2 regions of the Pontibacillus sp. ALD_SL1 genome follow, and region 2 is predicted to be linked to the other one. Evidence: riboswitches for the same ligand, from Rfam matches in the RefSeq annotation. Region 2 holds a riboswitch; the other holds the start of a gene.
What was found. A riboswitch is a leader RNA that binds a small molecule or an ion and turns the genes downstream of it on or off. The one in region 2 is predicted to bind preQ1.

Region 1: it holds a riboswitch for preQ1, as region 2 does, so the genes downstream of both, queF (preQ(1) synthase) here and queC (7-cyano-7-deazaguanine synthase QueC) in region 2, are expected to answer to the same signal.

Annotation. Positions count from the first base shown of each region.
Region 1 is NZ_CP062974.1:20,129-35,407, reverse strand. Features, by position in the region: gene IMZ31_RS00165 (cysteine hydrolase family protein) at 1-432, shown strand, start outside; gene IMZ31_RS00160 (glycoside hydrolase family 18 protein) at 503-1,789, shown strand; gene IMZ31_RS00155 (DUF421 domain-containing protein) at 1,994-2,575, shown strand; gene IMZ31_RS00150 (DUF3891 family protein) at 2,579-3,337, opposite strand; gene IMZ31_RS00145 (type 1 glutamine amidotransferase domain-containing protein) at 3,423-3,938, opposite strand; gene IMZ31_RS00140 (lysine N(6)-hydroxylase/L-ornithine N(5)-oxygenase family protein) at 4,011-5,327, opposite strand; gene IMZ31_RS00135 (RrF2 family transcriptional regulator) at 5,541-5,981, opposite strand; gene acsA (acetate--CoA ligase) at 6,444-8,159, opposite strand; gene aldA (aldehyde dehydrogenase) at 8,386-9,834, opposite strand; PreQ1 riboswitch class I at 9,980-10,024, shown strand; gene queF (preQ(1) synthase) at 10,091-10,588, shown strand; gene tatA (twin-arginine translocase TatA/TatE family subunit) at 11,274-11,465, opposite strand; gene IMZ31_RS00110 (GMC family oxidoreductase) at 11,492-13,204, opposite strand; gene IMZ31_RS00105 (gluconate 2-dehydrogenase subunit 3 family protein) at 13,220-13,966, opposite strand; gene IMZ31_RS00100 (hypothetical protein) at 14,135-14,734, shown strand; gene IMZ31_RS00095 (site-2 protease family protein) at 14,735-15,247, opposite strand.
Region 2 is NZ_CP062974.1:495,198-510,476, reverse strand. Features, by position in the region: gene IMZ31_RS02605 (aminopeptidase) at 1-1,131, opposite strand, end outside; gene IMZ31_RS02600 (BCCT family transporter) at 1,637-3,268, shown strand; gene queE (7-carboxy-7-deazaguanine synthase QueE) at 3,598-4,362, opposite strand; gene queD (6-carboxytetrahydropterin synthase QueD) at 4,307-4,780, opposite strand; gene queC (7-cyano-7-deazaguanine synthase QueC) at 4,786-5,451, opposite strand; PreQ1 riboswitch class I at 5,549-5,593, opposite strand; gene IMZ31_RS02580 (STAS domain-containing protein) at 6,489-7,328, shown strand; gene IMZ31_RS02575 (cupin domain-containing protein) at 7,474-7,980, shown strand; gene IMZ31_RS02570 (class I SAM-dependent methyltransferase) at 8,357-9,415, opposite strand; gene IMZ31_RS02565 (FAD-dependent monooxygenase) at 9,597-9,917, opposite strand; gene IMZ31_RS02560 (GNAT family N-acetyltransferase) at 10,126-10,674, shown strand; gene mbcS (acyl-CoA synthetase MbcS) at 10,740-12,323, opposite strand; gene IMZ31_RS02550 (YczE/YyaS/YitT family protein) at 12,715-13,353, opposite strand; gene IMZ31_RS02545 (GntR family transcriptional regulator) at 13,798-14,487, opposite strand; gene IMZ31_RS02540 (YitT family protein) at 14,541-15,279, opposite strand, start outside.

The DNA of each region.
Region 1 (15,279 bases), 480 kb from region 2:
ATTTTACGATTAAAAACTTACGCCAACAAGCACAACCTTCCTATTATCTACATAAATGATCATTACAAACTGTGGCAAGCAGATTTGAACCGAATTATAGATAAATGTACAAATGAACAAAACAAATCTTTTCTTAAACAAATTGCTCCAAGTGAATCTGATTACTTCCTTATTAAACCGAAGCACTCTGCTTTTCATCAAACAGCTCTGCAAGCTCTTCTGGTTGAATTAAATGTAAATCACCTCATTATAAGTGGTATTGCGGGGAATATTTGCGTCTTATTCACTGCAAATGATGCCTATATGCGAGAATACACCCTACACGTTCCGTCTGATTGCATTGCCTCTAATGCCGTAGAAGATAACATCTACGCTTTAAAAATGATGAAAAATGTTTTAAAAGCGGACATTTCACCTATTCACAAGAAATGATCTACTCATACTTCCCCCTCTTCTTACATAAGTCTTAATTAGTTAAGCATTTAAAAAGGGGGGCAATGGTGTGCAGATTCATGTCGTGTCTTCAGGCGAAAGTCTATATAGTATAGCGAATCAGTATAGCGTTCCAATGGAGGAGATCGTAACAGCAAATGAGCTAGATGCACCAAATAATTTAGTCGTTGGGCAAGCTTTGGTCATTCCCGTTCAAGGCGATTACTATTTCGTAAAAAAAGGGGATTCACTATTCTCTATTGCGAAACAGTATGGATTAACAGCCCAGGAACTAGCCAATATCAACAATATCCCTGTCGATAAACCTCTCCCTCTAAATTTACGTCTATATATTCCACCGCAACCAAAAGTAGAAGCCGCCTTTAATGGCTATGCAGAAACATATGGGGAAAAAGTATCACCTGAATTAGAGGAATATGTGAGGGAGCACGCTAAATCCCTTACGTACTTAGCACCTTTTAGTTATGAGATTAACCGTGACGGCTCACTCATAGAACCTCCACTTAATGATTACTTTTCCATAGCCAAAGAAAACAATGTGGAAATGATGCTTGTTGTAAACAATATTGAAGAAGGTGGTTTCAGCAAAGAACTAGGACGCCTCATTGTAACAGATGCAGAACTACAAGATACATTACTCAGCAATCTTATACAAACAGCTAAAGATAAAGGGTTTGGGGACGTTCATTTTGATTTTGAGTTTCTCCCACCAGAGACAAAGGAAGACTACAATAACTTCCTTCGAAAAGCGAAGAAGCGTCTCTCTGCAGAAGGATTACAAATGTCAACAGCATTAGCTCCTAAAAAAAGTGCTGAACAAACAGGAGCATGGTATGGCGCTCATGATTATAAAACCCATGGCGAAATTGCAGATTTCGTCGTGCTTATGACGTATGAGTGGGGATATAGCGGTGGTCCACCTATGCCAGTATCTCCAATCGATCCAGTACGAAACGTAGTTGAGTATGCTTTAAGCGTTATGCCAGCAGAAAAAATCTTCCTCGGTCAGAATCTCTACGGATATGACTGGACGCTTCCTTATAAGAAAGGGAATGAACCTGCTGAAGCTCTATCGCCTCAAAAAGCTATCCGAAGGGCTAGAGAAAATAATGTAGAAATTCAATTTGATGAAGAAGCTAAAGCTCCATTTTATACGTATAAGGACGCTAACGGAAACAAGCACGAAGTGTGGTTTGAGGATGCGCGCTCGATTCAAGCGAAGTTTGACCTCGTAAAGGAGCTGGGGTTAAAGGGCGTGAGTTACTGGAAGTTAGGCCTTCCTTTCCCTCAAAACTGGCAGTTAATCGAAAGTCAATTTGATGTGGTTAAACGATAAAGTATCTGTACCTAATAAAGTAATTTAAGAAGAGAGGGGGCGCTATATTTGCGCCCCCTCTTTTGATTGCACTCTAAAAATCACCTATCTTTAGCCTCAACTCGTAAGTTGCGTCATTAACAAACAGTTGCTTTTATTTTTCTTCTTGTACTAAAAACCGCTCCTTTACCACAAGCTATCATTGTACGAAAGGAGCGGTATTGAATGTCTGTCATTTTAAAATCTATCCTTATGATAACAGCTGGGGTATGTTTACTGAGGTTCGCAGGAAGAAAGTCTATTTCTCAAATGTCTTTAGCACAAACAGTTATTATGATTTCAATTGGATCGATCATCATTCAACCCATAATTGAAACAAGTGTTTGGCGAACTATAGTAGCAGCCTCTGTTTTTGTACTATTTCTCATTATTCTTGAATACCTGCAACTGAAATTTAACTCCTTGGAGAAGTTAGTGACCGGAAAGTCCCGGGTTGTAATTCAAAATGGCCAGCTTCAAATGAAAGAGTTAAAAAAACTCCGTTTATCAGTCGATCAGTTAGAGATGCTCGTACGACAGCAAGGCATTACGCAGCTGGCTTCTATACAAACAGCAACAATTGAACCTAATGGGCAGTTAGGATACGAATTAAAAGAGGAAGAGAAGCCATTAACCATTGGGGAATTTAAGCGACTTATACATCCTTCTATGCTTAAACAAGTGCCAAACCCATCTCCCCAATCAAATAGCGATATTTTTAAAGAGATGACGAATAAAAGACTTCACTCAGATCCAAAACTAAAATAATTTTCATCCCTCTATAAAAGTAATGGTTCTCACCTGACATTCGGCTGATGTATAGGCGTCCTCCCATAACTCAGCCGTAATGGAGTCACTTACTCTTTTATATGGAATAGACACTGTAAAAGGGCCCTCAAATGGAAAGGGCTTAACCGCAATATGTTTTCCATCCACCCATGCTGCCTCTAAGCCGTTTGGAGCAATTGAAAAAGTCTGGGGGAATCCATCCCGAAACCACGATAACTCGTCCTCCTTCTTCACTCCAGGTGGATTCATACAACAATACAAGGAAAGGTCATCGCAAAATTGAAGAAAGTCTAAATGCTCCTTTAGGTTATCAGCTTCTTCTGAAAGAAAGGAAAGGAGGCGTTCTCTTCTCCTTTCTTCATTATGTAAAAATTCTCTTACCGATTCTGATAACGTATCAGCTTTCGAGTAAAAGGAAGCATAATGCATGCTACACATTACCGCTGCATAAGAAGAGTGTTCTTCAACCTCATCAATCCCTCGTTGATACGCAATCACCTTTTCTTCTTCAGGGAAATCAATGAAAGAATACGGTTGCTGTTTATGATTATTCCAACGAGGTTTCTGATCTAAAGGAATCCAAGCACGATCATGGTAGGCGACTGCATACTCTACATCACTCCTAGGTTCTCCACCCACGAATTCATTCCCCATCCATTTCTTAGCCATGATCCCTGACACAAGAGCGTGGTGGTGCTGTTGAAATAATAGTATATGATTAGGTTCTCTTACAACGATCATATTCATCCCTCTTCCTTAACTAGATAAAATCCTGCAACCTATTTAGTTGCAGGATTTTAATATCTCTATTCAGTTACTCTTACCTTTACGCCAATAGTTTAAGCGATTCTCGGTTAAATGCAGGAATATCATCAGGTTGGCGACTTGTAACAAGCTGGTTACCGCATACTACAACCTCTTCATCTTTGTAATGAACACCTGCATATTCCATATCTACAGAAATAGATGTAAAGCCTGTAGCTGTACGTCCTTCTAGTGATTTAGCTGTAATAAGCAACTGAGGACCATGACAAATGGCAAATACGGGCTTTTTCTCATCCATGAAATGCTTAGCAAACTTCACGAAGCGTTCATCCGCACGCAATTGGTCAGGGGAAAAGCCTCCTGGGATAAGTAAAGCATCAAAGTCTTCAGGTTTCACATCGTCAATGCCTTGGTCGATTGTTACCGATTCATTTCCTTGCTTACCAGTAACCGTTTTCCCTTTCTGTTTCTCAATAGTTACAACTTCATGACCAGCTTCTTTAAATGCCTTAACTGGATCTGTGTATTCTACGTCTTCAAAAAGTTCTGTTACGACACATGCAATTTTACTCATGATGATCTCCTCTCCTTTGCTTTGAGTACATTTCCTATATTTCCCTTACAAGAATTCTTTAAACCATTGAACAAGTTATTGTCTATCACTCATTCGAAACTGCTGAAAAATAGCCCCTTCACCTTCTGGGTACACCACCCTACCAGCAATAGTATTAATCATCTTTATATTTCTACTGACAGAAAGACCTAAGTTATTTGCCCCCGTGCCATGGGAGTGGCTAATATTTGTAGTAACAAATATCTTATGATTACGATTCTGTTTAAATACGATTTCACAATTACGACCAACCTTAAATAGGTTCTCATCCTCATAGACAACTCCTTCAGCGAAGCGATTGTTAAACCAATCGGGAATGTTAGGCTTATACCCCGTAGCTAAAACAACTTTGTCCGTATTATAAGTGAAGGTGTCATCTGCTTGCCATTGATGACAATGCAGCTTGTAGCTTTCTTCAATTTTCTCAATAGAACTCACTTCCGTTACAGGCTGAATCGTAACGTCGTTTTGATTTGAACCGATAGAACGATGGTAAAGCCAATTATAAATATTACTAAGAGTAGAAGGGTCGACTCCATTTTGTAAAGAATCTAGATCAGACAGAGTGTTCTTTCTTTGTTCGTACGTTAAGGAATTGAAATAAGTTACATAATCTGGAGAAAAGAATTCTTGTGGTAACTTAGCTGTATCTAACTGAAAGAGTCCTGGTGAACGTGTTAGCCATGTTATCTCGTAGCCATAATGCCCCTGTTCCGCCAAAAGATCTTCAACAATCTCAGCAGCACTTTGTCCTGACCCTATTACAGTAACTTTATCTCCTTTCACTATTTCTTCTTTTTTATATAAATAGCGACTCGTATGCACAACATCCTCTTCAGGCAACCCTTCCATTCCATCTAGGATTAGAGGAGTACTACCTGTCCCCATCACAATATGCTTTGCGTTATAACACTCTCTTTCACCTGTATTCATATCTTCTACCGTTACTTTATAAAAATGGGACCCATTACTTTGATCTTCCTCAACATCCACAACCCTTTTACTGAAATGCAAGTGTTCAAGCTGACCTGCTACCCATTGTAAATACTCATTGTATTCTTCCCTTGGAGCCTGAAGTTCTTGGAAAAAGAAAAATGGGTACAAGCGATTTTGCTTATGTAAATAATTCACGAAAGAAAAGCGGCTCGTTGGGTCTGCAAATGTTACTAAATCCGCCAGAAATGGTACTTGCAAATTTGTCCCTTTAATCAACATACCAGGATGCCATTCCAATTGGTTTGTTTGTTCAAAGAAAACCCCATTTAAATCTTCCACTGGGTCTAATAGTGCCGCCAATCCTAAATTAAAGGGTCCTACCCCAACACCGATTACATCATATAATTGATTAGACATTCTTAATCCACCTTTAGTAGAGAGTCTTCTTCATTTTCCCTCAATATCAGGAAAATAAAACAAAAAGAGTAACCTCTATATGTTAGAGGTTACTCTTTTAGATATAGATTCATCAATTAAAAGAAGAATGAGTACGGTTGGCTATCATTCTCTACAGTCCATATAACCTGCCAGAACCAGAAAATATTCTTTATATAGTGAGTGTCTATATAGTTATGTTTCGTAATGAAGTATTTTATTTACCTCTTCAGTTTCATGAAGAAGATCCTTTAATGTGTATTGATTTAAAACATAGAAAAAAGACTGTAAGGCCTCTTCTAAAGCATACTTTAATTGACCAGATGGTTTAAGAGCTTCCTCTTTAGAATCAGACTGAACATAATCAATTAGGACAAAATCACTCTCCATTTTACGAATGACGTCTCCTAAATTAATATTTTCAGGTCGTTCTAATAGCTTAATCCCACCTGACCTCCCTCTAATGGTTTGAATTAATTCTAACTTTCCAAGATGAAAGACCACTTTGCTTAAGTGGTTTTGAGAGATATCAAATGCTTGAGAAATTTCTTTAATCGAAGATAGGTGATCTTGTTCTTTGGAACCTACATAAACAAGAACCCTTAAAGAGTAATCCGTGTACTTTTTTAGACGCATGCATTCTGCTCCTTTTCCGCCGTCTGTTTTTATTATATTATTATAGCAAAAAATATAAGTACAAACGAACAGTAAAGAAGAGATTTTTTTGATGTATTTCATTCTAAATACTGATATACCAATAATGACGGGATTTATTAACATTCTATTAAATGTATTAAGTTTATCTTAAAATGCTCTCAAACTACAATTATAGTGTAAAATTATTATATTAAATTAAATATACTATAAAACAGATATTTTACTCACAACTACAAATCCCCCTACTAAGCAGAAGTGGGGTAATGATAATTATAAGGGTTACCTCTATTGTTTTATCATTATGGTAGGTTCAAGGAAGGGATCATGATAATGAAGATGACTTAAAGATATAAAGTTAACAAGTGTCATTATAGAGGGGAGCATCCATACAACCTTAGTCTAAATATAAAAAGCTGTTCCACTTGGAACAGCTTTTTATATTTATTCTTCTAGAGTTGAAACATCTCCCGTAGGAAGGCCTAGCTCCCACGATTTTAATAGTCTTCTCATAATCTTACCACTTCTTGTCTTAGGAATTGTATCTTTCACTTCTAATTCACGAGGCGCAGCATGAGCACTTAACCCTTTCTTGACAAACTGTCGAATCTCCTCAAGTAGCTCTTCCGATTCAGAGTATCCATCATTCAAAGTAATAAACGCTTTAATGATTTCTCCTCGCTCAGGGTCTGGTTTACCAATAACTCCAGCCTCTGATACTGCAGGGTGTTCAATCAATTTACTTTCTACTTCAAATGGACCCACTCGTTCTCCAGAAGTATTAATGACATCATCTAATCGACCCTGGAACCAAAAGTACCCTTCTTCATCCTTGTACGCGCTATCTCCTGATATATACCAGCCATTTAAGAAATAGCTCTCATATTTCTCAGGTCGCTTCCAAATCGCGCGCATCATGGACGGCCAAGGTGCCTTAATGGCTAGGTTCCCCATCTGGTTTGGAGGAAGTTCGTTTCCTTCATTATCAATAATAGAAGCCACAATACCTGGGAATGGTTTGCCCATGGAACCTGGTTTCATATCAAGAGCAGGGAAGTTACAAATTAATTGCCCCCCAGTTTCAGTCATCCACCACGTATCATGGATGCGAAGCTCTAGCGCACTCATTCCCCAGGCAATAACTTCTGGATTTAAAGGTTCACCAACACTTAGAACATGACGGAGGTGTGTTAGATTATACTCCTTCACAATATCTTCCCCGGCACTCATCAACTTACGAAAAGCTGTAGGAGCTGAATACCAAACGGTGACTTCTTTTTCTTGCAGCGTCTCGTACCACTGTTCAGGGCTAAAGCGCCCACCACGGACGAGGTTTGTCACACCATTTAGCCAAGGAGCAAAGATCCCGTAACTCGTACCAGTTACCCAACCTGGATCAGCTGTACACCAGTAGATATCATCTTCTTTCAGATCCAGCACCCATTTACCTGTTTGATAATGCTGAAGCATTGCATTGTGAACGTGATAAACCCCTTTTGGCTTCCCTGTTGAGCCCGAAGTATAATGGAGAAGCATTCCATCTTCTAAATCGACCCATTCTACATCAAAGCTTTTAGAAGCCTCCTTCATCTCAGCATGATAGTCAATGTAAGCCTCCCCTTTTTGATCTGATTCACCTACTAAGACAACTTTTTTTAGATGAGGTAAATCACTAAAAGGCACACGCTCTAATAATTCGGGTGTGGTAACTAACATAGAAGCTTCACTATCTTCTAAACGGTCACGAACCGCTTGTTCCATAAATGCTTCAAAGAGAGGTCCAGCAATGGCCCCGACTTTTAGAATTCCGAGAAATGACGCATAAAACTCCGGACTACGAGGCATGAACAAAAAGACTCGATCTTCTTTCTCCACCCCATGTTTTTTCAGTACATTCGCAAATTGGTTGCTTGATTGTTTTAAATCAGTAAAAGTTAGCTTCTCTTCTCGATCAGGGGCAGAATAAATAAGTGCAATTTGATCCGCTTTATCTGGGTTTTCAGCATGACGATCAATGGCTTCATACGCAATATTTACTTTCCCTGTCGTATGCCAGCTAAAATTGGATTTAGCTTCATCCCAATTAAATTTCTGATACGTTTCCTCATAGTTATTCATGTTGAAATTTCCACTTTTGGTCTCAATACGTTGCATGTTCATCCAATCACCTCGTCCCCATTTTTGTAAACGATTACAGACCTCCATAAAAAAAGAGATAATCGTTTGATGTTTAAACTATTTAAAAATTCCGTTAATTATCTCTATTGTATGTGATTCAATTGTAAATTTAAAGCCATAACCCTCACAATAATTGGAATAACCTATTGGAATCAGAAAAAAAGTCCTGCAAGGAGTACCTTACAGGACTGTCAACATCATAATTTTTTTATTTCTTCTTTGAGTTATAATCCATATATACAACCTGGGTCACAAGGAAGTCCTCTAAACCGTGCTTACCATCAGCACCACCTATACCGGATTTACGAAGTCCTTGGTGATAGCCTTGAACAGCTTCCATATTCTCACGGTTTACATACGTTTCACCAAATTTAAGTTCATTTACAATACGCATTGCTTCACTTAAGTCTTCTGTATAAACGGAAGAGGAAAGGCCATAATCAGTATCATTCCCTTTTTCAATTGCTTCATCTATTGTAGAGAAAGTAGAAACCGGAATGACAGGTCCAAAGATCTCTTCTTCTATAACAGTCATATCATGTGTAACATCAGCTAAAATAGTTGGTTCATAGAAAAATCCTTTTTCCTGTTCCCCACGTTTTCCTCCTGTCACAATACGTGCACCTTCATTTACCGCACTTTCTACCATCTTCTCAACTTCCTGTATACGGTCTTCACTAATTAACGGGCCTACATCAGCACCTTTGTCCTGAAGTGGGTTACCTAACTTTTGTTCTTCGAATGATTTATGAAGGCGATTTATGAATTCTTCTGCAACACTCTCATGTACATATACTCTTTCGGCATTTGTACAAGCCTGTCCATTGTTAATTAAACGAGATTGCGTAACGTTTTCAACTGCTACGTCTAGATCAGCATTAGCTGTTACAATGGCCGGTGCTTTACCACCTAATTCAAGGTTTACTTTAGTGATATTTTGAGCAGCAGCTTCCATCACCTTCGTACCAGCTCCAACACTACCAGTCATAGAGATCATATGAACCTTTTCATGAGTAGCCATTGCATTACCTAGTGTTCCACCCGTGCCGGTAATAAAGTTGTAAATTCCTTTTGGCAGATCCATTCCATCGATAATTTTTGTGAATTCTGCTGCTGTATTTGGTGTTTGTTGACTTGGTTTCAGTACAATAGAACAACCCGTTACAAGGGCCGTAGCAACTTTTCGAGCTAATATGAATACAGGGAAGTTCCAAGGAACAATACCAGCAACGACACCAATAGGTTTTTTATAGACCATAATATTTTCATTTGGGCGATCACTTGGTACAATTTCACCTTCAATTCTACGTGCCCATTCTGACATGTAACGGAAGTAATCTATTGCAAGATCCACTTCTCCACTTGCTAGTTCATAAGCTTTCCCTTGCTCTTCTTGCAATAACTGAATAAAGGTGTCACGTTTTTCAGCGATTTTATCACCCATTTCACGGACCGCTTCTCCTCGCTTAATAGCTGGAGTTAACTCCCACTCCTTTTGGGCATTAAATGCTGCTTCAACAGCTTTGTTTACATCTTCTTCTGTCCCCTTAGGCGTTCTTGAAATCAGTTCTTCAGTTGACGGATTTATAATATCAATATACTCACTACCTGTGGAATTAACATATTCGCCGTTAATGTATAATTTATGGGTTTGCATGAAAATCCTCCTTAAATGAGTGTTCTCCAGGAATTTACCTCATTACCTAAAAACCAAAACTATCTAATAGGTTCTAAAGGCGTTCGTTGACACCTTTCTCCGCCACTTATATACTAAAGTTATTAAAAGTATAGAACATTCCGATTCGGGAGAGGTTCTAGCTAAACCCTCTATAAAAAACTAAAGAACAAGAGGTGGATCTTCGCTCAATGAAGACATCCTCTTTTTTTGTTCTTTGAGAAAGTGGTGACGAACAATGGCAGGAAGAAAAGATGAAGAACTAGAAGGAGTTACGTTACTTGGCAACCAAGGAACAAATTACTCTTTTGACTACGATCCAGAAGTCTTAGAATCATTTGATAACAAGCATCCTAAGCGCGATTATTTCGTTAAATTCAATTGCCCTGAATTCACAACACTGTGCCCTAAAACAGGACAACCTGACTTTGCAACGATCTATATAAGCTATATCCCAGGTGAAAAGATGGTAGAAAGCAAATCCTTAAAACTATACCTTTTCAGCTTCCGTAACCACGGAGACTTCCATGAAGACAGCATGAACATCATAATGAACGACCTAATCAAACTCATGGACCCTCGCTATATTGAAGTATGGGGCAAATTCACCCCAAGAGGCGGCATATCCATCGACCCATACTGCAACTACGGAAAACCCAACACCAAATACGAAAAAATGGCCGAACACCGCCTGATGAATCATGATATGTATCCAGAAACTATAGATAATAGGTAGAAAAGCGCAGGCGACTGTTCAGCCCCGTACGCATAAGCAAGCTAACGGAAGTGGCAGAAGGCCACTGGAGTTAGATTGCTTATGACGCTAGGGGCTAGGAGCCGGAGCTAGACACTAGAAAAGCATAGGCGACTGACCAAGGTAAAGAGGAAGCTCGACTAAAACCGCCACGTCCTGTGGCAACGTCGAGCGACCCCACATCGTGTGGGGCCGGATAAGCAAGCTGCTGCAAGTCTGCGCAGCAGACTGGAAGTAGATTGCTTATCGCGCTAGGCCCTCCCCGCCGGAGCTAGACACCATGAAAAGCGCAGGCGGCTTGCCCAGGGGCGTACGGATAAGTAAACTGCCGGAAGTGGCGATTAGCCGCTGCAGGTAGTTTACTTATCTCGCTAGCCCCTAGCCCGCCGGAGCTAGACACCATGAAAAGCGCAGGGGGCTTGCCCAGGGGCGTACGGATAAGTAAACTGCCGGAAGTGGCGATTAGCCACTGCAGGTAGTTTACTTATCTCGCTAGCCCCTAGCCCCCCGGAGCTAGACACTAGAAAAGCGCAGGCGGGGTGACAAGGTTAAATCGGAAGCTCGACTAAAACCGCCACGTCAATAGCCAACGTCGAGCGACCCCACATCGTGTGGAGCCGGAGCTAGACACCAAAAAGCCAAGTACAAATAAGTACTTGGCTTTTTACTACTCTTTTTTCGCCTCTTTCAGTTCTTTAGGCTCTTCATCATCATCTAATAATTCCCTCGTAGATTGCTTAAACTCAGCTAAGGTTTTCCCAAATGCTGCACCGATCTCAGGCAGCTTCTTCGGGCCAAATAATAGGAGAGATAGAATCAAAATCAACACTAAACCAGGGATTCCGATTTGAGGAAGCATAAGGCTTCACTCCTTCTGTTTAAAAATTAAACGAGAGAACCACCATTTTTACGATACTTTTTAATACCCTCAGCAGCACGATAAGCAAGTGCGCCTACTGTATCCGTTGGGTTCACACCACCATTATGGGCAAAGGCTGAAGCTCCTACTACAAATAAGTTCTCAGCATTCCAATGCTGCAAATAGCTATTCACAACAGAGGTATTCGGATCTGCGCCCATTATGGCTCCACCTGTATTATGTGTAGTTTGATAAGGTACAATACTGTAATCTGTTAATTCTGGGTTTGGAACTGTTTTAGAAGCCCCCATTTTTTCTGAGATTTCTGCTGTTTTTTGAGTAATATACTTTTGAAGTTTCTTATCCTGATCTGTAAAGTTGTAAGTCATACGTAATAACGGTAGTCCATATGCATCTTTATATGTTGGATCAAGATCTAAGAAATTCTCTTTATAAGGTAGAGACGCACCTTGTGATCCGATCGTTAATGTACGTGTATAGTATTTAATCGAGTTGCTTTTAAATTCTTTCCCCCACCTTGGTGTTTCCGGAGGAGTTGGGTTGTTAGCAATTGGACGTTTCCCTGTTTGGGTAATGGAAATAACGCCTCCATGAATGAAATCCAGGTCAGAATGATCAAAGTTATCACCATAGAAATCATTGATAGAAGTACCAAGCGCACCGGCTCCCATAAAGGTGTTGAACTGCTCTTCCTCATAAAAGCCTGTAGCTCCAGGAAGAATTTGATAGCAATAACTACGACCTACAACACCTTGGCCTGATTTGGGATCATATTTTTGACCGATGTCTGACATCAATAAGAATTTCACATTATTCATTACATATGAGGTAAGCGCAACGACCTCAGCAGGTTGAATAAATTCCTCGCCACTTTGTACGTCTACATACTTTACGCCCGTTGCCTTGCTTCCATCATAAATAACTTCAGTTACATTAGAATGGTATCGAATTTCATAGTTTCCAGATTCCCTGGCAGCTGGAATAACCGAAATCACCGGATCCGACTTTGCTCCATATTCACACCCGAATCGCTCACAAAATGCGCAGTACTGACATGCGTTGATCTGCATACCATACTGATTTTTATACGGTTCAGAAAGGTTAGCTGACGGAATTCTATAAGGCTTGTACCCTAATTCCTTCGTAGCTTCTGCAAACTTATCAAGTGAACGAGTACTCTTCATTGGTGGTGTTGGATAAGGATTACTCCGTTTACCTGCCATAGGATTCTCTTCACCTGATATTCCGCAGGCTTTCTCAAACTGGTCATAATAGGGCTCTAACTCGTCGTATGTAATGCCCCAATCCTGAACAAGGTAGCCATCTTTAATTTTTCCTTTCCCATACTTTTTCTCTGTCATTGATTTAATTTCGAAATCATAAGGGAAAAAGCGGTACGTTTGACCATTCCAGTGCACACCCGCTCCACCTAGGTTTTCTCCTAGAAGAAAGGAACCTAGTTGACGCATAGGGAGAGCACGTTGTTTACGATTATTTCGAAACGTAATAGTTTCTTTTGAAGTGTCTTGCATTAATTCATAGCGGAGTGCATAACGTAACTCATCGTGCCCATGCAAATAATCTTCTGTTGACCGTTCTTTTCCTCGTTCAAGCCCCACTACTTTCATACCATCCTTAGCTAGCTCAGCTGCTAAAATACCGCCTGTCCAACCTACTCCTACTGTGACCACATCAACTTTTGGCAATGTCTTTGCCATATGATCTCCGCCTTTCTATTTATTCAACATAGAATGCAAACTTTGCGGCTCTATATCTACGAATTTATCGCTCTCAATTTTACCGATATAAGACATTTGGGCGCCTGGGAACTGTTTCATCTTCCAACCATCCATGTTGCGATTACCACTGTACATTGGATCTGCATATACACCTTCAATCGTAGCCGCTCGCATAAGTTCAAAGAACTCAGCAGAAGTCGTTCCAGTCATCTTCACTTCATCATTTTCAAAAGCTGTTAAAATCTTGTCCTGTTCTTCTGCACTTAACTCTTGAAAACTCTTCTGGTAATCAGATTGACTCTTTTCTTTTAACTTCTTAATTCCCATACGGAAGATCTCGCCACGATTCATCCGTGACTGATATCCTTGTGTGGGTTCACCCTTATAGAAAGGACCCTGCATATATTCCTTGGTATTATTGCCCCATGGACCTGCGAGTTGATGATCAATAAAGAACGGAACCCCTAGCTTAATAGCTCCTGGACCATTCTCATCCTCAGGGAAAACTCTCTCGCAGCTAGAAGCTAGCACCCGGAAGTCATCACGATTCGTGAAAAACATAAAGGCATCATTATATTGATCTTCACTTCCACCGTTAGACTGATTTTTGGTTTTCGGATCATCTTCCATAACCTGCATCGTAATGAAACTAGCTAATAACCCTCCACCGACTACACCACCTGCTGCATAACCACTTTTCTTTAAAAAGTCCCGGCGACTATATTTCTCTTGCTCGCTCATGTGTAGACCTCCCTTAAATGTTTTGTCATCAGTATTCCTCTAGAAAATACTGTTATACTTTCCAAAATAAAAAAGATGCTTAATCGTTTTAAGCATCAGTAAAAATATGTTAAAGTTTTTGTATTATAAAACGATTAATAGAGAGAGATTGCAAGAGGGGGAGATTAATTGAAAGCTATGATCGGGCAAGATAGTAAGCCCATTAAGGTTGGTATAATCGTTATATTCGTTATTGGGAGCTTTTTCTTTCCATTATTCCTGGTGATCTTCTTCCAAGACATCTTTTTCTTTTCTAGAGATCATATCTACTTCCAACCATTGCTATCTGCTTATGTACTATTCTTTGCAGGCTCTATGTTAATGGCCGGTACGCTCCTTTTAGATTTACTGTATAATTCAAGAAGAGAAAACAAGAATTTAAAGCATAGGCCCTGGATGTTTTTCTTGGGAATCCCCGTGGTTATACTTACTTGCACTCTAGGAATAAACAGTTACTTCTATTTTGATTCTAAAGGTCTACATTTTAATGAAGCCTTCACCTTAGAACGGACGGATATGGAATGGTCAAATATGAAAGAAGTTATTAAGATTACTACCCGCGAAAACAACACAGTCATATTAAAAGAACATGAGTTCATTGGAAAAGATGGTTCACATTTTACCGTGCAAAATGACAGAGACTTCTTTGACTATAGAAATAAGATATACGCATACATAGAAGCAGCAGATGTACCCATGAGAACAATCTTCATTGAACCAGAAGAATAATTAACAGTTTAAATCCTCTTCTGTCCACTGCTCCTTCTGGAAGGTTGCCCTCTTCCCATCTTTCAACATCTCAAATACAACTAAACCATTGCTTGGTTGTCCATCCGGATAACGCATAGGAATAGCGTCAAACATAACAAAATAAATGGAATAATAAACAAAGAGATTCCAGAACTTCTGTCCTTCAATAAGGTCATAAAAAATAAGAGCATTGACGCCTATTGCTACCATTATGTTAAAAATCATAGGGCCAGCGTATACGAGGATATAGTGAATACGAGAGTTCTTTTCAAGGCGTTCAAACTGACACCAGCTATAAAAAAAGTAATACTTCCGAAAACATAGTCGTCCAATCTGCAGTATAGGTTTACCGCAACCTATATCTAACGTTTGATTTCTCGCTTTAAAAAGCACCGCAAAGAACAAGTGTCCGATCTCATGGATCATGGACACGATGGGCAGTATAATAAATATTGAAACCATAAGATACAAAATATCGTACAACCCAAACATACTGATTGCCCTCCTCTGCGGTAAAAGTAGTC
Region 2 (15,279 bases):
GTGAACAATGCTGTTATTCACACCGTTTTCATCAAGCTGATCATCATCCATCTTTGCTCCACCCTCGATACTGCTAGGGTAAGCTTTTCCTAAAGCAAGGTGACAAGACGCATTTTCATCGTAAAGTGTGTTATAGAAAATAACGCCACTTTGAGAAATTGGGGATTGATGAGGAACAATGGCAAGCTCTCCTAAACGACGAGCCCCTTCATCCATGTTTAACAGTTGCTCTAATGTTTCATACCCTGTTTCTGCTTCGAAATCAACCACTTTACCTTCTGTGAATGTTAAAGAGAAATTCTCAATCAAGTTCCCGCCATAACTAAGTGGTTTAGTACTTGAAACGGTGCCATTTACTCCGTATTTATGAGGTAATGTAAAGACTTCTTCAGTAGGCATATTTGCATTAAAGGATATTCCTTGCTCTGACTTAGATGATCCACCTTTCCAAACATGGCCATCAGGTAAGTATACTTCAAGATCTGTACCTGGAGATTTATAGATCAATTTCTTAAATTGCTTCTTATTAAGGTAATCGCGAGCTTTCCCTAACGTTTCGTTATGCTCATCCCAAGCTTTCAGTGGGTCTTCTTGGTCTACTCTCGTAATCGTAAAGATCTGTTCCCACAGCTTAGATAACGCCTCTTCTTCCGATACATCAGGAAAGACCTTTTTAGCCCATTCTGTATTTGGTATGGCTACGATTGACCAAGTAATCTTGTCATTCATCGTGTACTTTCTAAAGTTCTTCATCGCTTCTCCACTTGCTTTACTAGCGGCAGCTATTCGAGAAGAATCAATGCCATTTAAATTATCGGGGTCGGTTGAACGAATAGATAAAACAGCAGCACCATTTTCAGCGAAATAATCATATTGATCTACTTTCCATTGAGGTACTGTTTCTAAGACATCTTGTGAAGCATGTTCAAAGTAAAGACGTTGCATAACATCATCGGCCCAGTTAATATGAACATCTTTCGCACCAGCTTCATAGGCTTTCCTAGCTACAATGCGCGCAAACTCAGCACCATCTACAGGAGCATTTAACATAAGAATTTGATCTTTCTGTAAGTTGACCCCTTTATGTATAGCTAACTCTGCATATTTTTCTAACTGTTGTGTTGTAGGCATATAAGCCCTCCTTTAAAGTGTTTGGAATACTTTGACTTCTCTTTAGCATAACAAATTACGGCCTTTTTTTGTAACAAAAGCCTTCTTACTTTCCTTTATGATCCACTATTAAGATTCGAATTTTCTTCACTGGATGTAAAAATAACGGACAGGATCATTGTTTACGAACATTATAGAAAAGTTTGAGATCACAGAACGCTTTGAACCTGTCATGCTTATTTTTACCGGAAAAGAAGACTGGACTGAACCGCTGTGAATTTAAAGAAACTCTTAAACTCTTTATAAAAACTATTAATATCCCCCAAAAACCTCGATTTAAATCGAGGTTTTTTTATTCTTTTCGACAAAATTTCAACACCTGTTCACCCCAGCATTATCAGTAAGTTTGTCCAGTTTGATCACCTCGTTCTTTTCAATTAATTCAAATAGATTGTACAATTTGTTCTGTACAAAAAGTTATCAATCTATTATGATTAAATATGTACTTGAAAGAAAGGACGATTAGATGAATAAAAAAATAATGGATTGGCCCACATTTGCAGGGGCATTATTCCTACTATTATCAGTAACAATTCCACTCATTTTATTTCCTCAAAAAGGTCAGGTTGTCGTAGACAAACTCCAAGAAATCATAACCACAAACTTTGGTGTTGTCTTCATGATTGTTGGCCTCGGCATTTTCTTATTCCTTCTCTATGTCGCATTTAGTAAAAACGGTCAAGTAAAACTAGGAGACAAAGGTGAAAAGCCTGAATTCAAAACATTCTCCTGGGCAGCTATGTTATTCTGTGCCGGAATCGGTTCTAGTATTCTATACTGGGGTACGATCGAGTGGGCATATTATTACCAAGCACCTCCATTTGCAGTTGAAGGTGGCACGAAAGAAGCGATCCAATGGGCGAGTGTATACGGAATCTTCCACTGGGGACCAATTGCTTGGGCCATTTATACATTACCCGCACTACCAATTGCTTATTTCTATTATGTTCGTAAAAAACCTGTATTAAAAATTAGTGAAGCTTGTCGACCTGTTATCGGAAAACGAGCTGACGGCCCTCTAGGTACGATCATTGATGTTCTATTCATGTTTGGTTTAATGGGCGGAGCAGGTACAACACTAGCGCTCGGAACACCTATGATAGCTGAAGGAATTTCAAGTCTTACCGGCATTGAAGTTACACTCGGACTTAAAACGGGTATACTAATTGTTTGTACTGTTATTTTTGCCATTAGTGCTTACTCTGGGTTGAAAAAAGGAATTAAAGTTCTAAGTGATGTGAACTTATGGTTATCACTTTTCTTACTTGCCTTTGTATTTATTTTCGGACCAACGAAATTTATCTCTGAAACAACGTTTAATAGTCTTGGTTTATTAGCGGATAATTTCTTCCGCATGGCTACATGGACAGAATCATTTGCTGGTCTTAATTCAATTGCTGAAACAAGCTTCCCGGAATCATGGACGGTCTTCTACTGGGCTTGGTGGCTTGTATACGCACCATTCGTTGGACTCTTTATTGCAAGAATCTCGCGTGGGCGTACAATCAAACAGATGGTTCTTGGAACAATGCTTTACGGTACACTAGGAAGCGTTCTTTTCTTCGGAGTAATCGGAAACTACGGTATGTACATGCAACTTACAGGACAATTTGATATTATTGGTGTCTTGAATACACAAGGAGCACCAGCTGCAATTATTAGTGTAATCGCACAATTGCCAATGGCTCCTATTATGATTACAACCTTCACTGTTCTAGCAATTATCTTCCTTGCAACAACATTTGACTCCAGTTCTTACATACTGGCCTCTGTTGTACAGAATTATGTTGAAGAAGAACCATTACGTTGGAATCGTTTGTTCTGGGCCTTCGCCCTTTGCCTACTTCCACTTACCCTAATGATCTTAGGCGGATTAGGTACATTACAAACAGCTAGTATTGTCGGAGGAACACCATTACTATTCATTATGGTCATGCTAGCCTGGTCATTTATGAAAGCTTCAAACGAAGACATCGTTGCTTCAGATGACTACCAACCAAAAACAATTAATCTAGATTCTAAACAAATCAAACGACGCTTAAAGCGCAAAAAACGTCTTCAAAAAGAACAAGAACAAGAAGACTCTCAAGTAAGCTAACCCCCCCTATTTATATAGAAGAAAAGGTGCTCCTTCACTAAGGAGCACCTTTTTTATGTAAGCTTTATAAAGCTATAATATTGAAGATAAAGGCAGAATTGTTGAAGACTCGAAGTTGAGACATGTTAGTGGGGATGGAAACTGCGAGACTCCCGTGGGCAGAAGAGCCTAGGTGAGACCCCGGAGCCCGGCTTTGCCGGGTGAGGAGGCTCACCAGCTCCCCACAGGAAAGCGAGTGGTTTCCAGGCCCACCTTACACTCAATTAAAGCAAACGGAAACATTCTCTCAACTAAAAAGCAGTACCCTCCAAAAAGAGTACTGCTTCACCTTATACACCTCGTCGGTTACCCCACAGCAGTGCGTGCACTTGAGGCAAGACGCGAACGCGGTTTAATTCTGTCGAGGCCATTACCTGATCAATAAGCCATTCATACTTCCCTAACAAATGATGCATCAATTTCGTATCATCAGCCTCTTCCGTATCATCGTTTCCAACTTGTACGAAGAACGGAATACCAGGATAGCGTTTATGCACTCCTTTGGCATAGTCCAAGTCTTCTTCATTAAAGACTACAACTTTCAAACTCGTTGTTAGAGGATCAAGATGTTCAATAATATCATCAAGCTTTTGCCAGTCTGTTTTCATCATCGAGCTTGGTGGCTTCGGTGAAATCGTAAGGTCATCAATGCTTGTAAACCAGTCCTGCCACTTACTCCCCTGCGTTTCAAGAGCAACCTCACAACCGTTTTCGTGCAGGAGATCGACAAGCTGGCCCATATGTTTTAACAACCCAGGATTGCCACCAGAAATCGTAACGTGATCAAAGGCTTCTCCACCAACTTCTTTTAACTCATCATATATTTCACCTGCTGTCAGTAAACGAATGTCCTCTTTCGCACTTCCGTCCCATGTAAAGGCGGAATCGCACCAGGCACAGCTGTAATCGCAACCAGCTGTTCGGACAAACATCGTCTTTCGCCCAACAACCATCCCTTCTCCCTGAATAGTCGGTCCGAATATTTCTAAAACAGGAAGTTTACTCAAGCTCCATCCACTCCCTTCTTGCCTCTGCAAAGCTTGTTGGTGTTTCATAAAGCTTTACAAATTCAACACGAAGGGATTGATTATTCTGCGGTAATGCGCCTGCCATCTTCTCATAAATCCACACGACCATGTTCTCAGCAGTCGTATTCATCATAGGAAGGGTCTCGTTGATGTAACGGTGATCTAGGTGGACTTCAATTTGTTCTTTCCAAATTTGCTTAATGTCGCCAAAGTCCATTACGATACCGATCTCATCCGTGTAACCACTAATGCCAAACACAACACGATACGTGTGTCCGTGTAAGTTCTTGCATTTCCCTTCATAGCAATGCAGATGGTGAGCAGCATCAAACGTAAATTCTTTGCTGACCATGACGCGCTTTTTATGATACTGAAGGTCACTACGCTTAATATCCTGATCAATTTTCTGTAAGTCTTCTACGATGCGAAATCCATATTGATCCATAGCCATTATGCGTTCGCTCCTTCTTTTTGATTTATATAAGTGTCTAAACCGTTTTGTCTTAATTTACAGGACGGGCATTCGCCACAGCCTGAGCCACGAACACCGTGGTAACAAGTTAACGTACGTTCCTTCACGTAAGTAAGTGCATTAAGGTCATCCGCAAGCTCCCATGTTTGTGCTTTGTCTAACCACATTAACGGCGTATGAACTACGAACTGATCGTCCATAGATAGATTAAGCGTTACGTTAAGAGATTTAATAAATACATCACGACAGTCTGGGTAGCCGCTGAAATCTGTCTCACAAACTCCTGTTACGATATGCTGGGCGCCAATTTGTTTACCCATAATAGATGCAAAAGATAAGAATAATAGATTTCGACCTGGTACAAATGTAGATGGAAGATCACCATTTTCCCCATCTTCCACCTCTATATCATCTCTAGTCAAAGCGTTTGGTGCCAGCTGACTTAATAACGACATATCAAGTATGGTATGCTTCACACCTAAATCTTCCGCTATCTCTTTCGCTACTTCAATTTCTTCATCATGACGCTGATTGTAATCAAACGTCACTGCCTCTACTTCATCAAAATGCTTCATTGCCCAAAAAAGACAAGTCGTACTATCCTGTCCCCCACTAAACACAACAAGGGCTTTCTTATTATCCATAAAAAAATTCTCCTTTCATTATAAAAAGAGAATTCTACACACCCGTACATCAATTCGAACTAAATAAAAAAACCATACCTAAGGCGAAGGTACAGTTCGATCCTTAGTTTTTTATAGAGGGTGTAGCTAGAACCTCTCCTGCATCACACACGCAGATTTTCATTCAATTTTGTCTACTTGATTGTAACATAAGTCCATGCCAAAACGTAAGGTTTCATTTAGTCCACCTTTGCGCTAGGTAGAGTAAGCTGAAAATGCTGCGGAAGACAGCAGGTTTGTTGAAGGACTCGCTACACTCCAGCTGCGGGGCCGTTCTACTACTTCTGATAAGGGGTGTCTGGGGAACGGGGAGACTCCTACGGGAGAAAGAGGTCGACGAGACCCCGAAGCGAACGAAGTGAGTGAGGAGGCTCTAATAAGAACAAGGAAGTTCGACTAAAATCGTCACGTCCTGTGACAACGCCGAACGACCTCACGTCGTGTGAGGCCGCCCGTGGAAAGCGAGTCGTTCCCCAGACACCCCTACCACCTCACTAACATAACGGCCCCTTTCACGCGAAAGTTATACAAAAAAAGAAAGCTAGCAGCTCGTTTCCAAGGTGCTAGCTTTCTCTTATGGGAGTGGTTTTTACAATTTAGGAGTCTTTTACAATGCACACGGGGGAAAAGATTCTCCAATTGCATAAAGGGAAAAAGCCGCCAAACCTTTCTATCTAAACCGGTTAAACATTTGTGGGACACGGAGTTCAATAAGCCAAAGGATATTGTTTAAACCTGACGTAATCGACAATAACGAAAGGGGGGCGTTTGGCGACTTTTTTTATGGGTAAAAGGTGGTCAATGGCGTTTGACCTTCTATAATGTATCAAGTTGAAAATGCTTTCAGCAACATAAAATACTTGGAAATCAAGATGTTTTTATTTTCTCAATAATCCAAACAAAGAATTATAGCGGATTTACTAGTTATTAATTTCATTACACTTTTATCTCCGATATGATGGGGGAGGAGCACGAATATGCAGCCGGAGGTGTAAACGATGAACATTTATCATAAACTTTATGAATACATAAACAATAACGTATCAGATATTACAGAAGCATGGCTAAACATGCGAGAAAACGATGTAACCTACTACTCTTCAACAAAGAGCAATGCAAGTACTGACCAACTAAGGGATGAAAATTATCAATTAATTGAATCTCTATCGAATGTTTTTATTTCTGATAAAACGGATCCTAATCTAGAACTAAAAGATTGGGCACAGCAAATTTCAGAGAAACGAGTTGGAGAACAGGTACCTATTAATGAAGTGCTTGGGCAGTTTTCAAATTTCCGTAAAGCAATTTGGCAACACCTTAAGACATTTGCCAATGAATATAATATTGGAATTGAACAGGCGATGGATATCGGCCAAATGTTTAACGATGCCCAAGACTATGTAATTTATCAGTTCTCTAAACATTATTACGAAACAAGCATTCGTCAAATCCATACTCAGCAACAGCTCATCAATGAATTAAGTGCGCCCGTTATACCTATAACAGATAAAGAAGCGATCATTCCTCTTATTGGTGACTTAGATCCTGAGCGTACGAAACATATTCAAGAGCATACGTTAGAACAATGCAATCAGCATCCTTATGAGACGCTTTACCTTGATATGTCAGGCGTTCAGAACATTGATACCTTGGTAGCTCACCATTTGTATCAACTTATTCAATCCTTAGACCTTCTAGGAGTAAAGTCTGTCCTTTGCGGAATGAATCCAAAAGTAGCACAAGTAGCTATCCAGCTCGGAATCAACTTCTCTAATGTGCCTATCAAAAGCACGCTTTACCATGCACTTGAAGAAGCATCCTTACACCAAGGAAAGTGATTTCCTATAAACTCAGAAGACTCAAGTATAAACATATACTTGAGTCTTTTTTTACTAACTATTTCCTTTTTCTTCATATTTTATGGTTTAATTATAACTATAGGAGGGTATTTCCCTAAGGAATTGGTTATAGGAGGAAAGTCTTATGCATGCATTTGCTAATCAGATACAAACCTACTCATTTGAAGACGACGGAGAGATCCCAAATAATCCGCTTCCACTATTGGTTTATCCTGGAGTACTAAACGAATACATCGACCAGATGGACGAAATCTTTTTACAAAAAGGTTGGCACAGTACATGGATTGGCTCAATCTTGCCCCATCACCACTACCATAGCACCGCACATGAGGTGCTCGGGGTCCTAAGCGGTGAAGCCACAGTTCAATTTGGCGGTCAAAGCGGACGTAAATTAGAAGTATCGCCTGGTGATGTTCTCATTATCCCAGCAGGTGTAGGTCACAAACAGCTTTATGGTTCGAAAGATTTCCTTGTTGTCGGAGCTTATCCAGAAGGCCAGTATAAAGATATGCGGAATGGCAATCCAAACGAGCGCCCTGAGGTCTTACACAACATTAAAGAGGTCCCTCTCCCCTCAACAGACCCCGTATTCGGAGACGATCTTCTTTTCTTAGAGTATTGGGGCAAATAATTGGCAGTACATATAAGAAGAGGCTCCCACTATAATGAGAGCCTCTTCTTATTCGTGTGAAAGATTAAGAAACTGTCTCCCCTCCCTCGATTCTCCACCTTGATATTGATATTTTTAACACGTTTCTTCAATAATAGGGCAGGATTGTTGAATGCTCGTAATTGAGAAAGTGTTTCCGTTTGCGTTGTTAGAGCGTGAGGTGGTTCGGGAAATCACTCGCTTTCCGCGGCGAGCTAGCCCAACCACTCATCAAACATAACGGTCCTTTCCAGCTTAAATATCTCAACTTCGAGTCTTCCACATAAGGCGGCTTATGCGAAAACAATCACCACCCACTATTAACAGAGACAAAAAAAGCCTGACCTACAATTGTAGATCAGACTTTCCCGGATGCTATTAAGGGGCGTGACTCTGGCTCTCTCTCTAAATTGGAATCAGACACAGTTTGTGGCATCAACCAAAAGGCATACCATCCACCTTCCTTAATAATAGAGTTGTAAGCTGATAGCGTAAGACCTGAAGCTTCAGCTAACTCTTCTATATCCTCAGAAGAAGGAAGAGCATATAAGTTGGAATGAGCTGTAAAGAAACTATTGAAGGCACTAGAGAATGCCTGCCCTTGATCTGTTTCGTTTACTGGTGTAATCACTGAGATGCGACCTTCATCAGATAACCAGGATGTTAAATTACTCAAAAGTTCTATGCGGGCCATCGGGTCTAAATAGTGAAACACATTATGCAAAAGAATTAAATCAGCTTTTTCACCCTCTTCAGGACGCCAATCACTAGCATCTGCAACAATATAATCAATATTGTTATATCCTGCTGAGGCCTTTCTCGCTGATTCAACTACCCGTTCATTCACATCTACACCTAGCATTTGTACTTCAGGGAAATCTTTCGCCAGCTTCCTTAAGTAACCTCCATGCCCACACCCTAAATCAATCACGGTTTCTACTTTATGTTCTTTCATCATCTTCTTAATCCGACGTATCGCGAAGTGCTCTAACAATGTAGACGTTTCCGCCACCACATCTCCGAACTTCTCATGATTGAATACCGCACGTTCGTTTGATTTCATGTACTTTGGATATGCAAGTAATGTGGGAATGTGCAGTTCCATCATCTCTTTTAAGAGAGCTCCTACACTGTTAGATCCATCTTCAAGAAACTCCCCGCAGTGATGTTTAGACGTTCGATACCGTCCACCTGTCCGTTTTCGTAAATGCTTAATGGAAGCCCCTACATCTACCCAACACTGCAAAAGCTCTTTACTGAGACCTGTTTCTGCTACAACTTCATCTACTGTTTTCGGATTTTTGAAAGTCTTAAATAAGTCTAATTCATACCCTACATAGGCATGCCAGGTAGGTAAGAATGATTCATTCCGCTTCATCCAGTTTCTCGCCTTTAAGGCGGTTTGGATTATATTCATTTCCCATCACTCCTATTTCTCCCATGGATAGTCTTCACTACGTTCAAAAAAGTATTTAAGCTGTTTTGATTCTGAGACGTATCATGAGCTGTATGTCATTCCAATTGCGAAGAGATGTAACATGGTCAAAAAGCTCAGGGCAAAGTTCTGCATATGCTTTATGAAAATAGTCGATTCCCTCTTACTGGTTCGCCTTCTTTAATAAAATAGACTTTAACGTTTCATGAGGGATCATAAGGGCGTAATTGTACGGTGTCGTTAATAATCCGTAATCCATACACGATTCTCCGACTTTTCTAGGCTGTTCAGATGATTGTCTTTCTAGCTCAATGTACTCAAGGGAAGAGAAGGAATGGCCACTTGCCAATACCTGATCGATTACGCCAAGATCCTCTAGAATAGCTAGCGTTTTAGGCTGCAACAGTTCCCCTTTATATTGAGGAGACTCCGCCTTTAATTGTTCAACTACCGCTACATTCACACCCCGACTCGCTAATTTCACAGCTAATGTGAGGCCTCCCACGCCTCCCCCATTAACTAAAACCTCCGTGTCGATGATCCTCCCTCCTTACATGGATTATGTAATGTTAATCTATTCCACCCACCCAAATAGATGAAACCTTTCAACTATCCGACCATTTCCTTTTCGTATCATAACCTACAATCTTTTGATAAAATATTGAATAACCTTCAATAAGGAGGATTCATTCATGTTTATCTATCAAATTAACAAAGAACTCCATTTAAAATTACTAGATATAACAGATGTAGACCGGCTTTTTCAATTGGTTCATTCGAATCGAATCCACTTAAGAAAATGGTTACCTTGGATCGATGAAACAGAAAAGCCAGCAGATACTAAACGTTTTATTGAAGGAACCATGGAGAAATTCGCTGATAACAAGGGGTTTGAAACCGGCATTTATTATAAAGGAGAGCTAGCTGGTGTGATTGGTGTCCATCAATTGGATCATCAAAATAAACACACGAGTATCGGATATTGGTTAGGTGAGAAGTTCCAGGGTAAAGGAATTATCACGAAAGCCGTATCCACCTATTTGCATTACCTTTTTGAAACACGTGAATTTAATAGAGTAGAAATACGCTGCGCAAAGAGGAATAAGAAAAGCCAAGCCATTCCTGTGCGCCTAGGCTTCACAAAAGAAGGAACGATCAGACAATGTGAGTGGTTATACGATCGTTATGTAGATCATGTTGTTTACAGTCTCTTAAAAGAAGAATATGATCTTATGAAATAAGAAAAAAGCTGGTGTAGAGGTCATTGAAGACTTCCACACCAGCTTTTTGATTTAAGTAAGATTTGTTATGCACGTTCTGATTGTTTCTCTTGATTCCGAAGTTCAACCCGGCGGATTTTTCCTGACGTCGTCTTCGGTAACTCAGCAAGGTACTCAATTTTTCTTGGATATTTATAAGGAGCTGTATGATCTTTGACATGTTGTTGAAGCTCACGCGTAAGCTCATCCTGATCCACTTGAACGTTCTTCTTCAACACAACAAATGCTTTAACTATATTTCCCCTGATTTCATCAGGACTAGCTACGACGGCACACTCTTGCACAGATGGATGTTTAACGAGAGCATCCTCCACCTCAAAAGGTCCAATTGTATATCCTGAACTAATGATAATATCATCACTTCGGCCTTCAAACCAGAAGTATCCATCTTCATCCATACTAGCTTGGTCCCCAGTTAAATAGTAGTCACCTCTAAAAGACATCTTCGTACGTTCTGGGTCTTTATAATATTCTTTAAATAAAGCAGGTGTATTCAAATGAACGGCAATATCACCGATCTCTCCCGCTCCTAATGGTCTTCCTTCTTCATCAATGATCGCGACTTCATTACCTGGCGTCGGTTTCCCCATTGAACCTGGTTTAACTTCCATCCCTTTTAATATGCCAACTAACAGCGTATTTTCCGTTTGTCCGTAACCATCCCTCACCGTTACATTAAAATGGTTCAAGAAGATATCAATAACTTCCCTATTTAATGGCTCACCTGCTGATACAGCACTGTGTAAATGTGACAAATCAAACCGGTCTAAGCCATCTTGCTTCGCCATCAATCGGTATTCAGTCGGAGTACAGCACAATACATTTATTTTGTGGTTATCCAACAAGGTCAGATAGCGTTCAGGATCAAATTTACCTTGGTACACAAAGCCAGTGGCTCCTGTCCCAAGCACAGATAAGAACGGACTCCATATCCACTTTTGCCAGCCAGGCCCCGCTGTAGCCCATACTTTATCTCCTTCTTCAATGGCCAGCCATTTATAAGCAGCTGTCCGCAGGTGAGCAAATCCCCACCCATGAGTATGTACAACCCCTTTAGGGTTCCCTGTTGTTCCAGATGTGTAAGATAGAAATGCCATGTCATCCCTTGATGTAGGAGCGATCTCAAGATGATCATTCTCTTGATCCATTAAATAATCCAGGTAAAGCCACCCTTCTGATTCATGACCCACAACAAATTTAGTGACTTGATCAATTGCATCTACATCAGCAAATTGGTCAACATAAGGATAGTAACTGACTACAGCCTTAACTTCCCCATGCTTTATCCGATATTGGAGGTCCTTCGCACGAAGCATCTCTGAACTCGGAATGACGACAAGACCAGCTTTCAGCGCACCAAGATAAACTTCATACGCTTCAATTAGCCGAGGAACCATGACTAAAACTTTGTCCCCTTTCTTAAGCCCTCGCCTCAAGAAAGCGTTACCAATTTTACTTGCACGTTTTATCAGTTTCCGGTACGTAATCTCACGAGCATTACCAGAATCATCTTCCCAGTGAAGCGCTGTATGGTTCGGATCGTTCGCAAACCGCTCTACTTCACTTACGACATTATACTGCTCTGGAGCAATTAAATCTTCACGTTTCATCCTGACATCCCCTCTCAACAAATTGATCGACTCTATTATATCAAATTTTCTAACAATTTAGGAAGAGGCATATTATCCCCACCCGCACCACGCTTTCTTGTGTTTAGGGCCGTTACGTTTATTGAGTGCTAAGGGGTGTCTGGGGAGACCCCACAGAGAGCGTAGCGAACGAGGAGGCTTCCCAGCTCGCCGCGGAAAGCGAGTGATTTCCCGAACCACCTTATTCTCAGTTTGAGCAAACGGAAGCATTCTCTCAATTCGTGTCTTCCACATAAGGGGGACTTATGTGAAAGATTGGACTCGGTTACTACTACCGCAGGGGACAATCGATAAACATAAAAAAGCACGAGGTCCTTCCTACTATTAATAGAAGGAGAGAACCTCGTGCTTATTAGGAGATGAGTTCAACCTCATCTTGATAATTCGGATGGAATCGATAATACATTGGATAAGTTTTCATATACCAGAACTGTATGGCTGGGCCTAAGAATAGAATACCAGCTAATGTCCCAAGACCTACGGGACCTCCAATTAAAAATGCACTGGTAGCCATAACAACAGCTACGACCGTTTGCCCCATGCGCAAGCTTAGATTAAAGCGGCGGCTTACAGTTAAGAACAGCTGATCCACGGGTGCTCTTGGGAACTCAGGGATAATATAGATCGCTACACCAAGACCCGTAATAAGGACACCTGATATAAGCATAACGACTTGTAATAAAAACGGAGCTGTTGAGAAGTCTAAATGTCCAAAGACAATCTCTAGCCAAAAATCCAAAATAAAACCTTCCAAGATCACAGGAATCACTGCTCTAAATTCAGGTGCTTGCTTGATTAACCATCCATTGACGAAAATAATAAGAAATTGGAAGATGGCATACCAAGTACCTACCGTAAGACCAAACAGGTCGGACATACCTATAAAAAAGGACGTCCAAAATCCCGCTCCAAGTGTGGCATTAATAATTAATGCTACACCAAAGAAATTCACAAACATTCCAAGAAGGTAAACCGTTACTCTATAAGTCATGACGATTTCCCCCTTTCTTTGATGTAATTATTCACTAAGCTGTAGGGCCAATTGAAAAATCCTGAAAACATTCTACACCCGCTTATGCAAGGTGGTCAATACGTATAATCCATTTATTCGATAACGTTATATAACAATTTTATTACACTCAAAAATGAAATCGTATTCACTGATTCATACATACATAAAGGAAGTAATAATATCCTACGAGTCCAAAAAAAAGAAACCTGAAACGGCATCTTCTCTTAATCTTCCAGAGAAGTATACGTTCAGGTTTCTTGTTTTTTATTTATACTAATTCAAGTTCGTCTTGATATGCTGGGTGTAATCGGTAATACATAGGGTATGCGTGCGTACAGCTCAGAGTCTTCCATATAAGGAGGCTTATATGGAACAACACCTCATAAAAAAGACTGATTGCGAAATGGCTCACCATTTAACAAATCAGTCTTCGAGTACGTTCTCTAGCGAACGATATGTGGTTTTATCTAAATTCATCGATTCTAAACTGAATCGCATATGACGCTCAATTAAATGCAACAAATGGTCAAGATCGCGGTTACTAAGAGCTTCTATAATATGCTCATGCTCAACAAAGCGTGTACTTCCTTCCATCGATGAGTCAGCATCGTAGAAGACATCATATAATACTAGATAGACATTCATCTGATCCAATATTCGCTCCATATAGTCTTGCAAAAACGTGTTTCCCGTCTTTTGAGCTAGATACATATGAAAGGATTTATTTACGTGAATATATCTTAAAATATCGACGCTTTCATACGTTTCTTTTTCCCTTGAAACCAGCTCTCTCATGACTTCTAGGTCCTTGTCTGTTATCTCACCAATTGCTAAGCGAGCTGCGGTACTCTCTAGTTCCTTTCTCATGACAAACGCTTGTCTAATCTCTTCTACGGTAGGTTGAACTACAAAAGCTCCTCTATTTGGAACAATCGTAACCAGTCCTTCTTGTTCTAAACGAATCATTGCGTGTCGAATTGGCGTTCTAGAGACACTGAGCTGCTCAGCAATCGTCTTCTCAACTAGTTGCGTTCCAGGTGCAATCTTCCTATAAAGAATCGCTTCTTTAAGGGATTGATGAACGCGATCAATCATTGATTTTTTCTCACTCATGGTGAACTATTCATCCTTTATAAACAAGTTCTATTTTGACAAGTTTATTATCTTTAGGCCAAACGTTTAAAGTTCTCTCCGATGATTTCATTCATCGAGTGAACGGTAATAAACGCGGTATGGTCAATTTCAGCGATATATTTCTTAAGACGCGTATAATCCTTACGTTTCAGAATCGTTGTAATAACTTCTTTAGAATCCTGGGTAAAGGCACCTTTAGCAGTATGAATCGTTGCCCCTTTTCCAAGTTCATTAACGATAAAGTGTTGAACTCGTTCACTTTCACGACTAATGATGACAATCTCTTTGTTATTATCAAATTGCTGCAGTGCGTAATCAATCACAATTCCATTCAGAATAACACCAAAGAAGGCATATAGTCCGATTTGTGGACCGAATAAGAATATAGATGATGTTGCAATAGCAATATCCGAAAGCAAGACAGCCTTACCAAGTTCTAGGGAGAAGAATTTATTAATAATCATAGCAATAATATCGGTTCCTCCCGTAGATGCCCCCTGGTGAAAGACCATAGCAATACCAGCAGCAGCAATCATTTGGCCGATAATCAGTTGAATCAGAATATCATCGGATACCGGTTGGCTAAGGGGAGCAAATCGCTCAAGTGCCCAAACCATGAACGAAACCGCAAAGCTTGTATAAATGGTTTTCGCTCCAAAGTTAAATCCGATAAAGATAAAGCCTAGTATGAAACAAATTACGTTCAAGATTAACATAACAAGTCCCAATGAAATGTCGGGATAGATATTATGAAGAACGATAGAAAGACCA